4 regions of the Paenibacillus sp. FSL H8-0260 genome follow, and region 4 is predicted to be linked to each of the others. Evidence: riboswitches for the same ligand, from Rfam matches in the RefSeq annotation. Region 4 holds a riboswitch; each other region holds the start of a gene.
The links. A riboswitch is a leader RNA that binds a small molecule or an ion and turns the genes downstream of it on or off. The one in region 4 is predicted to bind cobalamin.
Positions count from the first base shown of each region.

Region 1: it holds a riboswitch for cobalamin, as region 4 does, so the genes downstream of both, MHI51_RS02565 (anaerobic ribonucleoside triphosphate reductase) here and MHI51_RS04090 (S-layer homology domain-containing protein) in region 4, are expected to answer to the same signal.
Region 2: it holds a riboswitch for cobalamin, as region 4 does, so the genes downstream of both, MHI51_RS04760 (DUF4430 domain-containing protein) here and MHI51_RS04090 (S-layer homology domain-containing protein) in region 4, are expected to answer to the same signal.
Region 3: it holds a riboswitch for cobalamin, as region 4 does, so the genes downstream of both, metE (5-methyltetrahydropteroyltriglutamate--homocysteine S-methyltransferase) here and MHI51_RS04090 (S-layer homology domain-containing protein) in region 4, are expected to answer to the same signal.

Region 1 is NZ_CP150298.1:585,447-588,605, forward strand. Features, by position in the region: gene MHI51_RS02565 (anaerobic ribonucleoside triphosphate reductase) at 1-1,438, opposite strand, end outside; cobalamin riboswitch at 1,680-1,915, opposite strand; gene MHI51_RS02570 (MTH1187 family thiamine-binding protein) at 2,294-2,602, shown strand; tRNA gene MHI51_RS02575 (tRNA-Thr) at 2,696-2,767, shown strand; gene MHI51_RS02580 (hypothetical protein) at 2,909-3,124, opposite strand.
Region 2 is NZ_CP150298.1:1,112,592-1,115,750, reverse strand. Features, by position in the region: gene MHI51_RS04760 (DUF4430 domain-containing protein) at 1-1,690, opposite strand, end outside; cobalamin riboswitch at 1,860-2,063, opposite strand; gene MHI51_RS04755 (glycosyltransferase) at 2,191-3,159, opposite strand, start outside.
Region 3 is NZ_CP150298.1:4,998,669-5,001,827, reverse strand. Features, by position in the region: gene MHI51_RS22330 (DedA family protein) at 1-277, shown strand, start outside; gene MHI51_RS22325 (undecaprenyl-diphosphate phosphatase) at 328-1,188, shown strand; cobalamin riboswitch at 1,288-1,494, shown strand; gene metE (5-methyltetrahydropteroyltriglutamate--homocysteine S-methyltransferase) at 1,649-3,159, shown strand, end outside.
Region 4 is NZ_CP150298.1:943,938-947,096, forward strand. Features, by position in the region: gene MHI51_RS04085 (cellulase family glycosylhydrolase) at 1-469, opposite strand, end outside; cobalamin riboswitch at 811-1,012, shown strand; gene MHI51_RS04090 (S-layer homology domain-containing protein) at 1,175-3,159, shown strand, end outside.

The sequences.
Region 1 (3,159 bases), 360 kb from region 4:
GACGCACGATAGCCAGCGCCTTGGCATGAACTTCCATATCCTCGCCATGGTGTTTGCCGTACATAGCTTTCATACATTCCGCCATACCGATGAAGCCAAGAGACAGACTGCCATGCTTCAGCAGATCGCCTACAGTGTCATCGGGTGCAAGATGTTCGCCGCCTTCCCAGACGCCTTCTCGCATCATGAAATCGGAAGCTTTAGCTTTTTGTGCGGTTTGGATGTGGAAGCGATGGAGAAGTCCTTCCAGCGCAATATCCATATAATGATTTAGATCTTCATAGAAGCCAGCTTCGTCTGCGACGGTACGTCTGCCTGTTACTGTGCCGTGTGCCAGACCTAGCCGAACCAGATTTAGTGTATTAAAGGAAAGGTTGCCCTTCCCAGAGCAATGATTACGCCCAAAACGGTCACCGAGCACTCGGGTTCGGCAGCCCATTGTAGCGAACTCCGTATCAGGATCACTTGAATCATAATACTGCAAGTTGAGCGGAGCGTCCAGATTAGCGAAGTTTGGATATAGTCTGCGCGCAGAACATTCAGCTGCTTTTAGGAACAGTTCATAGTTAGGATCGCCTTGCTGTTGATTGATTCCTTGCTTGCATTTGAAGATTTGAATCGGGAACACTGGTGTTTCTCCGCTGCCAAGTCCGTTCATAGTTGCGGTTAGCAGAGAACTGATCACAAGCTGACCTTCTGGTGAAGTACAAGTACCGTAGTTGATGCTGGTAAACGGTATTTGTCCACCGGATCGGCTGGACATGGTATTCAGATTATGTACCATACTTTCAGCCGCTTGCAGAGTTTCGATTTCGGTTTCCTTTAGTGCAAAACGGAACGCTCTTGGATATAACTCCGCCAGATCGGTCCGGCTCATCGTAATCTCGCCCAAAGATTCATCAGCTTGTCCTTCTTCAAAATAATCCAGACCCTTGCGGAACAGCTTGGCGAAGGATTTGGTTACATAAGGTGCCAGATCATAGTCGAGTTTATTGGCGGATACACCACCATATTGAGCATTTTGCTGGGATTGGAAAATAATCGCTACCAGAGACATAGCTGTCATTATTGAGTTCGGAGGACGAACGCTGCCGTTGCCGGTATTGAAACCTTCACGGAGAAGTTTATCAAACGGGATAAAAATACAGTTCGTCGTTCCAATCGCGTATTGATCCAGATCATGCACGTAGACGACATTGTCATCAATAGCCTGCACTAGCTGTGGCGGCATCGTAAAATTGCGGGCGTACCATTTTGAATATTCACTGCCGAACTTGCTCATTTTACCGGAGAAACTCTCTCCATTCAAATTGGCATTCTCGCGCAATAGGTCCATATCCCGACTGTCGATAATATCCCGGCCTAAATCAATGAGCTCTTCTAAAAGAACTTCCCGTGCATTTTCTACTCCATTAAATTGTCTCTCCAACAACGTCATTGTACAGCTCTCCTCTCAGTATAAAAGAAAAACATCTATCATCAAATCCATATATCCATAAGAAGTTGGACTGCTATAAGCAGTCGTATATTTGTTCAGATTACATAAAAAAAGCATCCCCTACCCGAGGATGGCAGAAAATGCCCGATGCGTTATGTAAATATCCACACGGATATTTGCAGAGGTCTCTACGTAGATGACCGCATGCGGACACCATCCCTGTTCCTCGCAGGCATCAATAGTTGGTGTCGTCGAAACAGGTAGGTCTCCTGGCTTCCGTGGGATCTCTCGGCGCCTTCCCAAGGGTGTTCCTAACCCTCAGTGGCATCTGCCGGGAGATGTGGATTCTCAAGCTTCCCAGAAGCTTAAGAAGGCCATCCGGTTACAGTGGCGGGACCGCAGCGGATTCTCACCGCGCTTCCCTATTAAGCTCTAAATCCGGTTAAGGATCAAAGCGCCTGTCTCCACTATATTTTGTTGTCGTTAGATAAAAATAACCCAAGATGTTGTGTTTGTAAACAGTTTTTTAGAAAACCCGCGCGGGGAGCGGGTTCTTTAAAAGTACTCCACAAATGATCCACAGGCTGTCCATAAGTAATCCACAATTGATCCACAGGGAGATGCGAAATGATTCATAAATTGTCCGAAAAGATGCCACAAAGAGTCCATAAATATAGTGCAGATGACCCTAGAATTTGCTCATGAGAAAATACTCTTAGCCCAAAGTCATATTTTGAAGTAATCAGAAGAAATAGAAGAGATAAGGGAGGATAATCTTGCTTAGTTTGTGACAGAGCGGTGGAATTGTTACAATGGAAGGAGACAGCTACTATAAAATTTCGAGGAGGTATTCTCATGCCTATTGCTGAAGTTACAGTTATTCCAATTGGAACAGGCAGTACCAGTCTTAGCAGCTATGTTGCGGATATGCAGCGGGTGCTGAAGACAGTAGAAGGGATTACTTATGAACTTACGTCTATGGGTACGATCATCGAAGGGCCTCTGCAACGCATTTTTGCCGCGGTAGAAGCTTTGCATGAGTCTCCTTTTGCCGCAGGTGCAGAACGTGTCTCTACCTCACTTAAAATAGACGACCGCCGCGATAAACCCTCTACTAGCCGTGGAAAGTTAGAGTCTGTGGAGCGTAAGCTACAGGTGGATTAGCAGTTTAGGAGGGCGGAAAACAGGGAGAAATAGGCTTGCGTTTCTGGCTGAAAGTTGTATAATATTTTTTGTTTGGCAGAAAAACAGCGTTAAGCTGGTGTAGCTCAGGGGTAGAGCAACGCACTCGTAATGCGTAGGCCGGGGGTTCAATTCCCTTCACCAGCATCCCAAAAAACCATACGTGGCGCGGATTCTTGAAATTTGGAGAGTCGCGCTTTTTTGTTTCTTCTACCATTAATATTACAAAGTGATTTTACAAGTGTTTGGGAATATGAAAAACCCCACCAGTTTAAGGTGGGGCTTTTGTTACCAAGTATTATAGTTCGATTGATACTTAACTTGCTTATTCACATAGCTCTCATTGGGGTAATCACTTCTGACAGACTGCAAGTAACCTGAAATTGCAAATGCTGCAATAAGCCCTCCTATAATTCCTGTGATGAAGCTGAATGTTGAAAATCCGAATGTGGCAACTACTCCAATGGAAGACAATGCTACAAGCAATAGACTGAATATTTTCATCTTTATACACACCTCCATTTTGTATATGTAGTAAT
Region 2 (3,159 bases), 170 kb from region 4:
TGGAGGCTTTCAAAGTCCCCTCACTAATCAACCCTTCCGGGCCTTCAACGGTTAGCGAAGCTGTTACATTCTTAGAAATCACTTTTAGAGCTTTTGTATATTTAGCAATCGTTGGGGCTTTGCCTTCACGGTAGCCAGTTACAGTCAGTGTATAGTCACCTGCGGGCATATTTCCTGAGAATACGGCCTCACCTTTAGCATTCGTCGTTACCGTCTGAGCTCCAATTTGGACCTGAACACCCGCAGCTTTTGCAGTTACAGGAGAGGAAGTGTTCGTAGCAGCGTCCCATTTCCACGTCTTACTAGTTACAGTGACGGTAAAGGAATCGCCCTCTTTAAGATTTGCTTTGGAAAGCGTAACGGAATCCACAAGCTTAGTGTCATCTCCGGCATAATAAACCAGTACCTGATCTGAATCTTTAAGTACAAAATCACTCATGCCTACATCGGGATTAATCCATTTTCCGTCACGTGATACAACATACATCCATCCGTCATAACCACCAAAGCTTCCAGCAGCAATACTTCCGATGCCAGTCACATAACTGCCCGAAGGATTTGTGATCGGCAAGTTCGTTTGAAGCGCCAGCTTCTCTAACGCTCCAAGTGCGTTGCCAGCATAGGCGTACCCTTGTGCCAACGTGGCCTGTGGTCCCTCAATCGTTACTGGAGCGTAGATGAGTGAGCTCTGAATGGAGGATTTGGAAAAATCGTATAGCTTACTGTTGCTTCCTTTATATAGCAAATTATAGGCAACCAGCGCCTGAAGACCTTGCTCTGTCGCCAGAATATTACTGCTTCCACCACGGCTATGGGTGAAGCTACCATCAGCTAGACGATAGCTAAGCAGGTTCTCCATTAGATCCACTTTGTTTTTGGTGTATTCTAATCCACTAGGATCAACTCCGAAGGAGGTGAGTCCAAGGATTGCTTGTGCGCTACTTTCAGCACTGTCACCGTAACCCCCATGGCTATCTTGAGCTGTAGATAACCAAGCTACGGCTTGTAGCCCTGCTAAGTAGGCTTCGGGATTATTTTTATGTGCCGCCAGAGCCGTCAAGGTTATCGCTGTCATATCAGGCTCACTTGCACCTGAGGTTAGTGCAAAGCCCCCATCCGGATTCTGTTTGGAGAGAATCTCCGTAAGGAGCTTATCCGCCGTCCATTTCGCGTCACTTGGGATATTATATTTACCAGAATCCAGCGCAAGTAAAGCATATACCGGATTATTAAGCGTCTGTTCACTGAGCTTGCTATTATTATAAATTTTCTCAATCAGATTATAGCCAGGAGTCGTTCCGTTACCAGCAAAGCTAGTAGGATCTGCACCAATCGCTCTCACTGCGAGCACGATTCGAGCATAATCGGTTACATTGGTGAAATCGCCAGCTGCATCCTTTACTTTTTTCTCAAGCTCTGAAAGGTAACTAGCCGGCAGCTTGTACCCTGCTTGCGCTAATCCAATGGCTTGCCAATCCGATTGCACGCCACCTTTCAAGAGATATTCTGCAGCCGCATAAGTCGCATCCGCAACATTAATCCGCTCCGCGGCAGTTGCCTCCAGACCGGCGCCAGCGCCCGCTTCTGCAAATATTTGTCCCGCCGGAGCAAGAGATGTTCCTAGAATTGAAATGACCATGAATAAGGCCAGCCCAAGTGCTACAAACTTGGAAGACATGATTTTCTTCATTGTTTAACCTCTTTCTGTATAAGAATGGGTACTGCCGGGAATAAGACGCATAACATAAAGACCGCCCCTTTGGAGGGCGGTCAGGGAAGATTACAAATTGAGGCTGCGGCGCTTGCTTCCTGCCAACAGTCCATCTGTATATGTTCCACATTCTTACCCCACGAAGAATAGAAACGCTCACGAAAAAGGCAGGTCTCCTGGCTAATGCTTCATCGCTGTTCTTCACCTTCCCACCCTACCTTCGGGGCAGTGGCTTATAGAAGAAACGCTCCGCACATACAGTGGCGGGACCGCGCCGGACTCTTGCACCGGACTTCCCTTTTAAGCAGACGACTAGATTGATTTAGTCTGCACCTTTTCCAGTATGTAGTATCTTATTTTGACATCCATAATCATATCTATTAATACATAGCATGTCTATAGAAAAGCTTAGTATGGGCAGCAAAAAAATGAACAGCAATACGCCACCTTCCGGTAGTTATTGCTGTTCAGAAAGCTTGTTATTCGGCTGTTCCATCCGGACTTGCAGTCGGGGAGGGTTCAGCACTTGAATCAGAAGCTGGTGGAATATTAGGATCGGGATCTACGATCAATGTAAATCTTCCGGCTTTGATCATACTTTTCTCTAGAATTGTCGCTCCAGACTCCAATGTAACCTCAACCTGATAGGAAGGTTGTTCACCTTCAGTCACAGCTGTTGCGGAAGGTAACCCAGTGCTGTTCTCAGTATCAGAGGAAGGCGTAGGAGACGGAGATGCATCAGCTACAGAATTAGTAGCATCTGCACCTTCTGCTGTTCCTCCAGTAGTGCCAGCGGTATCTGACTCGTCAGCGGTGTTTCCCTCATCCGTCCCATCCGTTGACGGCACTGGACAAGTGCCATTTGTAGCAGCGACCTTAAAGCTTTTATCTATCTCTGTAGACGAAGACATTAAACTAACCTCAGTCGGTTGAAACTGCACACAGTCATCTGCACTTGCGAAGGTGAACACCAATATGCTGCTCCCCTTATCTCCTTCGACGCTCTGATCCTTCAAGTATACTGAAGCCGGAGGCAGCACATTGCCTGCACTCTGGACAGGGGTCGGCTCAGGGCTTGTCCCCGGCAGAGCCGTCTTCGTATCATCCGGACGCAGCATACTGAATACGATAATTGCAATAATCACCAGAATACCCGTAATGGAGCCGGAGATTAAGAGTCGAAATCGGCTGCGGCTGATCCAGCGCGCCAGCGGGGAAGCCAGTTGGGAGCGGGCTTCATTGTACACATTTTGCAGAGCAGGCCGAGCTGCCGCGACATAGTTCTTTCGGAATTCCCGATTCTTGAACGCTTCACGATCACTGCTCAGGAAATACTTCAGAATCGCCTTACGGTAACCCGGTTGCAGCTTTTTATTCGAAACCGTAAATAAAGGATTGCCTTGCGACCAAGCAAAAAACCGATAGATGATTTCTTTGTCGGAACCGGC
Region 3 (3,159 bases), 2.8 Mb from region 4:
TCGGATGGTTCCGCTGGTCCGCAGTCTGATTTCGATTCCGGCGGGAATGTCGGGCATGAAATTTGGAGTATTTATGATCTTCACAACGATTGGCACATTGGGATGGAATTTGCTGCTTGTGCTTATTGGCGCGGCATTGGGCGAATCCTGGGAAGACATTGCCATGTACATGGATGTGTACTCCAATGTAGTCTATGTACTAATTGCTGGCGGATTAGTTATTCTTGGGTTTCTGTACTTCCGCAAACGCAGCCGGAGAATGAACACTGAGGGCTAAGCGGGTAGTGGACTGATAATAGAAATGACTATTAAAAAGGAGGGAAACACATGGAGCTATTAACGATTATTAAAGCCATTATTTTGGGGCTTGTTGAAGGTTTAACCGAATTTGCTCCAGTATCCTCCACGGGTCATATGATTATTGTTGATGATATGTGGCTGAAATCTCAGGAGTTATTTGGACAATATACGGCAAATACCTTCAAAGTAGTTATTCAACTGGGTTCAATATTAGCGGTTGTTGTGATTTTTAGAAATCGGTTCATTGATTTGTTAGGCTTAAAGCGTTTCAGCCGTAAGCAGTTGGATCCTGTAACAGAGGAGCTACCGCAGTTGGAGCAGGGCGGGCACCTCAAGCTGACTCAGGTTCTGGTAGGGTTAGTGCCTGCAGGTGTGTTAGGTGTTCTGTTTAATGATTATATTGATGAGCATTTATTCTCTACCTCAACAGTGTTAATTGGTCTAGTGATTGGGGCTGTATTAATGATTATTGCCGATCTGTTTGGGCCGAAGAAGATCAGAACTGAGAGTGTAGATCAGATTACATACAAACAGGCACTTGGTGTAGGTCTTGTACAGTGTTTTTCGTTATGGCCTGGATTTTCACGCTCGGGCTCGACGATTTCTGGTGGAGTACTCCTCGGGATGAGCCATCGTGCCGCTGCTGATTTTACTTTTATTATGGCAGTACCCATCATGGCAGGTGCCAGTCTGTTGTCACTGATGAAAAACTGGCAATATTTCACCATGGACGCGTTGCCGTTTTTTATTGCAGGCTTTATTAGTGCCTTCCTATTTGCGCTGTTATCGATGCGTTTCTTCTTAAAACTGATCAATCGTATCAAGCTCTTACCGTTTGCTATATACCGTATAATTCTTGCTGCTGTAGTATATTTCGTATTTTTCTAAGTCCGTTATAAGGAATCGATATAACAGAAGCCCCAGTAATCTATTGCAGATTGCTGGGGCTTTCACGTATGATGACATCAGATTAAGACACTCAAATGATGAATGATATCGGAGACAGGTGCTGACCGGAAAATAGTAATTCGGTAGGCTTAATAGGGAAATTCGGTTCGAAGCCGATGCGGTCCCGCCACTGTAACGGAAGAATCTCGAGCAACAGAGGTCACTGGCAATTTACTACTGCTGGGAAGACTGCTCAAGATGTTGACGCCGCTAGCCAGGAGACCTGCCTGTTTCAACAGCACTGCTTCACCTACGGAAGATAGGGAGGTGTTAGACGTTAACCATGGGTATATCATGGGCGTCTTTCCCTTTGACTTTTTTAGGGAAGGGCGCTCTTTTTTATAGGAAAGCAAGTAGCTTTGGAGTTTGAAATAAGAGATGGAAGAGGGAGTGTATCGAGATGACGAATAAAGTAAAAGTAAGTAATCTTGGATATCCGAGAATCGGAAAGAACCGCGAGTGGAAAAAGACACTGGAAGCCTACTGGCAGGGGAAAATAAATGAAGAGCAATTCCGCTCCGAAATGGCAGCAATTCAGCTGCAGCATTTGAAGACCCAGCAAGAGGCAGGAATTGAGCTTATTCCGGTGAATGATTTTACTTTTTATGACCATGTGTTGGATACGGCTGTTATGTTTGGAATTGTACCTCCACGGTACACGTATGATGGCGGCGACATCGGGATTGATCTTTATTTTGCAATGGCCCGTGGTAATGCTGAAGCTACTGCCTGTGAGATGACCAAATGGTTCAATACGAACTATCACTATATCGTTCCAGAGATCGGCACACAAACACCACGCCTGACTGAAAATAAACCTCTAGCGGCTTATCGTTTTGCTAAATCGCAGGCAGGGATTGAAGGTAAACCGGTACTTTTAGGTCTGTATACCTTCCTTAAGCTGTCCAAAGGTTACGCAGCGGCAGATATCGCCAAGATTGCTGCACGTTTTGTTCCAGTCTATGTTCAACTGCTACAGGAACTGAAGCAAGAAGGGGTAAGCTGGGTACAAATCGATGAGCCAGCGATTGTTACAGGCATAAGTAAAGAAGAATTAACACTGCTTAACTCGATATACACAGAAATTGCCGGCTCCGTGCCGGGCTTGAATATTATTTTACAGACGTATTTCGAAGCTGCTGAACCGTTGGAGGCACTTCTAGAGTTGCCTGTTCAAGGCTTGGGTCTTGACTTTGTGCACGATGGTGGAGCGAATCTGGCTTCTATCGAACGTCTTGGTTGGCCGAAGGACAAATGGCTGGGTGCCGGAATTATTGATGGACGGAACATCTGGCGTTCCGATTTAGACGCTAAGCTGCAACTGGTAGAAAAGCTCAGCGTTCATGTGCCGCTTGATCGTCTTATTCTTCAGCCTTCTTGCAGTCTGCTGCATGTCCCAGTCACCGTTCAAGGTGAGGTGAAGCTGAAGGCGACTGTTAAGAATGCGTTAGCGTTTGCCGATGAGAAGCTTGCAGAGCTTAGTCTGCTCGGAGCAGCCCTCGCAGATAAAGGAGAAGCTTCTAAAGCAGCGCTGGCCGCTAGTCGTGAAGCTATTGCAGCATTCCGTGCACTACCTGAGCGTGGCCGTAAGGATGTGGCGGAGCAAGTGCTTGCACTTGCAGCTTTGCCTGACCAACGCAGTTTGCCTTTTGCTGAACGCTTAAAGGTGCAGCAAGAGAAATGGCAGCTTCCACTTCTGCCAACCACTACAATTGGTAGCTTCCCGCAGACAGTAGAAGTGCGTCAGGCGAGATTGAAATGGCGTAAAGGGGTCTGGAATCAGGAGCGTTATGATGGATTTGTTCGTGAGCAGATCGCGGATGCAATTACCTTCCAAGAAAAGCTAGGTTTGGATGTTCTGGTCCACGGTGAGTTCGAGCGTACAGATATGGTGGAGTTTTTCGGAGAAAA
Region 4 (3,159 bases):
CCAGCGTTTCATCGTGTTTTTCTTCCATATGGCTTACCCATAGCCAGGAATCATGATGGACATTAATCATGACATAAAGCTTGGCGTCCAGTGCCCAGCCGACAACTTCTTCCACGCGGTCGAGGTAGGCCTTTTCTAGGGTATAGTCTGGTGCCGCACCCATGTGAGTATCCCAGGTCACAGGAATCCGAATGCTTTTATAGCCTTGAGCGGCGATCTTTTTAATAAGATCTTGGGTCACACGTGGATTGCCCCAGGAGGTTTCATCCTCACCTGTAGCATCTAAAGTATTGCCAAGGTTCCATCCGGGCTGCATTTCGTCTACATAGGATTGGATATTACTCTTTGGCGCTGCCTTAGCTTGTTGCTCGTCCTTAGTTGCAGCTGCGGCCATGGATGAGAACAGAGAGAGCAGAAGAGCGGTGACAAGTGTCAATGATAAGAAGGATTTCTGGATTCGCGTAGTCATTGAATTCTCCTTTGTGAGATAAATTTAGGATGCTTGGACCTGGCTTTGACGCTGTACTTGGTGGTTAGATGAACACAAACACCTCCAGTTTTATTTTGTAAACGCTTTCTGAATATACCCTAACATAGAATACACTTAGCGAGTACCTTACTAATTTGTGGTAAATTCATATAAGAATTAGTGATTTAAATTAATTTACCCCACAGTTGGATAAAGAAATTATTTGAATAACCCTACTCGTAGAAATTGGTTATTAAATAGGATTATCTCTAGCTGCCCGTTATACAAAAAAGAAATATAACATGACAAAAACATATATATTAGATATGATGAAGCATGAAAATTTAAAATTAGGAATAGGTGCCAACTATGAATGTTGCGGAAGTACAATCATAGATTGGTTAAATGGAAAGCGGGTGTGAATCCCGCGCGGTCCCGCCGCTGTGAAAGAGGAGTCCTTGCAAAATGCCACTGGGAAACTGGGAAGGCAGCAAGGGTGATGATACTTGAGCCAGAATATCTGCCTTTTTCTGTTACACCATCAAACTCTACGATCGATAGAGAGGTGCTTGAATAGTGTTTGCCAGCTATTATTGTGGTTCACTATCTTAACCTCTTGACGTTTATGTTGAGTGGTTTTTTTGTGGTTATGAGAAAGTTTATTCTGTTTTTTATCATAGGTATGAAGGGAAGGGTTATGGAAAAATGAAGAAAAATAAGTTTTTAGCGTGGTTACTTATTGTAGCTGTATTTATTACGACATTCTCTACAAGTGTAATCCCGGCTCAAGCAGATGGAGCAAGCTCTACCCTTAAAGGGTATGTATCTGTATCCGTAGAGAAATTCACCTTAGGCCAAGGGTATATTAACGAACCTATTAAAGTTCCGATTTATGAAGGCGATAATGGCGCATCTTTAATAACACGTGCGCTAGGTGATGGGAATTATAGATATTTAGGAAATATAGATAGTGGTTTTTATTTATCAGAAGTTAAAGATAGTGGCAGAAGTGAAGTCAATATTCCACAATATATTTTAGATATGATTTCAGCCGATGGGAATACAGTCGGCACTAAAGCAGACCCAGATTGGTTAAGTCAGTTTGACTACACCTCCATGTCGGGTTGGATGTATGCAGTAAATAATGTGTTTCCTCCGTTTGGGATGACCGATTATAAGCCTCAAGACGGTGACATCATTCGAACTCAGTTCACCACTTATGGCTATGGTTCTGATCTTGGCGGCTGGGGGGAAATCCCAGTTCAACTTGCCAATAAGGATGCTTTAACTGCGGAAATCGCCGAGATTAATAGTGCCCCTAATAAAGAAACTATTTTGGACAGACCAGTAGTGCAATCGGCAGTTTATGAAGCCTATTCCGTGCTCGAAAACATGGCAAGCTCTCAAATAAGTGTAGATCATGCGCTTGTCGGTCTTAATAATGCATTAGACATTGAACCCCCTGTTATTACAGTAAGTGGCATACAAGATAAACAGGAAGTATCCAATAAAGAAATAAGCTTCAAAGTAGCTGTCACAGACAATGTATATTATGACATTACTCCAGAAGTGAAGCTGAATGGAGTTACTTTATCACCTGCAAATGGGGAGTACAAAGCTACTCTGAATTCAGGCAGTAATGCAATTACTGTAACGGCTCTTGACGGAGCTGGAAACAAAACAAATGTAACTTATCAGGTTACTTACAAACTGGAAACTACAGTTGCCGTCAAACAACAGTTAGATAAAAACCTTGCTTATATTTTAAATACTGTAAAGAATCCAACGTTTGGAACAGGCAGCGGAGAATGGTCGATCCTTTCTCTGGCACGGGCGAACTATACAGTACCTAACGGTTATTATGATCTCTATTACAATAATGTAGCTACGAAAATAGCATCAATCATTAAAGAGGATGGAAAACTCGACGCCAATAAAAGCACAGAGAATTCCAGAGCGATTCTAGGACTTACCTCTATCGGAAAAGATATCACAAATGTTGCGGGATATGATCTGAGAAAAGCACTCGCTGATTATCAATATATCCAAAAGCAAGGCAATAATGGTCCGATTTTTGCTCTGATCGCGTTAGATAGCCATAACTATGAGATCCCTGTAGTTGATGGAGTTACAGAACAGACCACAAGAGAAAAACTAGTTCAGTACATTTTAGATAAAGAGGTTAAAAAAGGTACAGCAGAAGCTGGTGGCTGGGCATTAGGCGTAACCAAAGCCGATGTCGATATGACTGCGATGGCGATGCAAGCTCTTGCACCTTATTATGCAACCCGTGATGATGTAAAAGCTGCCGTGGATCGGGCCATCCAATGGCTGTCCGATAACCAAAACAATCAAGGCGGATTTACAAGCTGGGGAAGCACTAGCAGCGAGAGTATCTCGCAGGTAATTGTAGCCTTAACTGGTGTAGGTGTAGATCCGCACACTGACGCTAGATTTGTTAAAAGTGGAAATTCGCTTATTGATGCATTACTTAGCTTTGCTGCACCTGAGGGTGGATTTAAGCATATCCTCACAGGCAAAGTAGACAATATGGCAACGGACCAAGGTACGTATGCACTTGTGTCCTATGATCGTCTGCTCAATCATAGCAACCGTCTCTTTGATATGAATGATGTGAAACTGGAACAACCAGAAGAACCGGGGCCTGGGCAACCAGAGGGTCCGAAAGA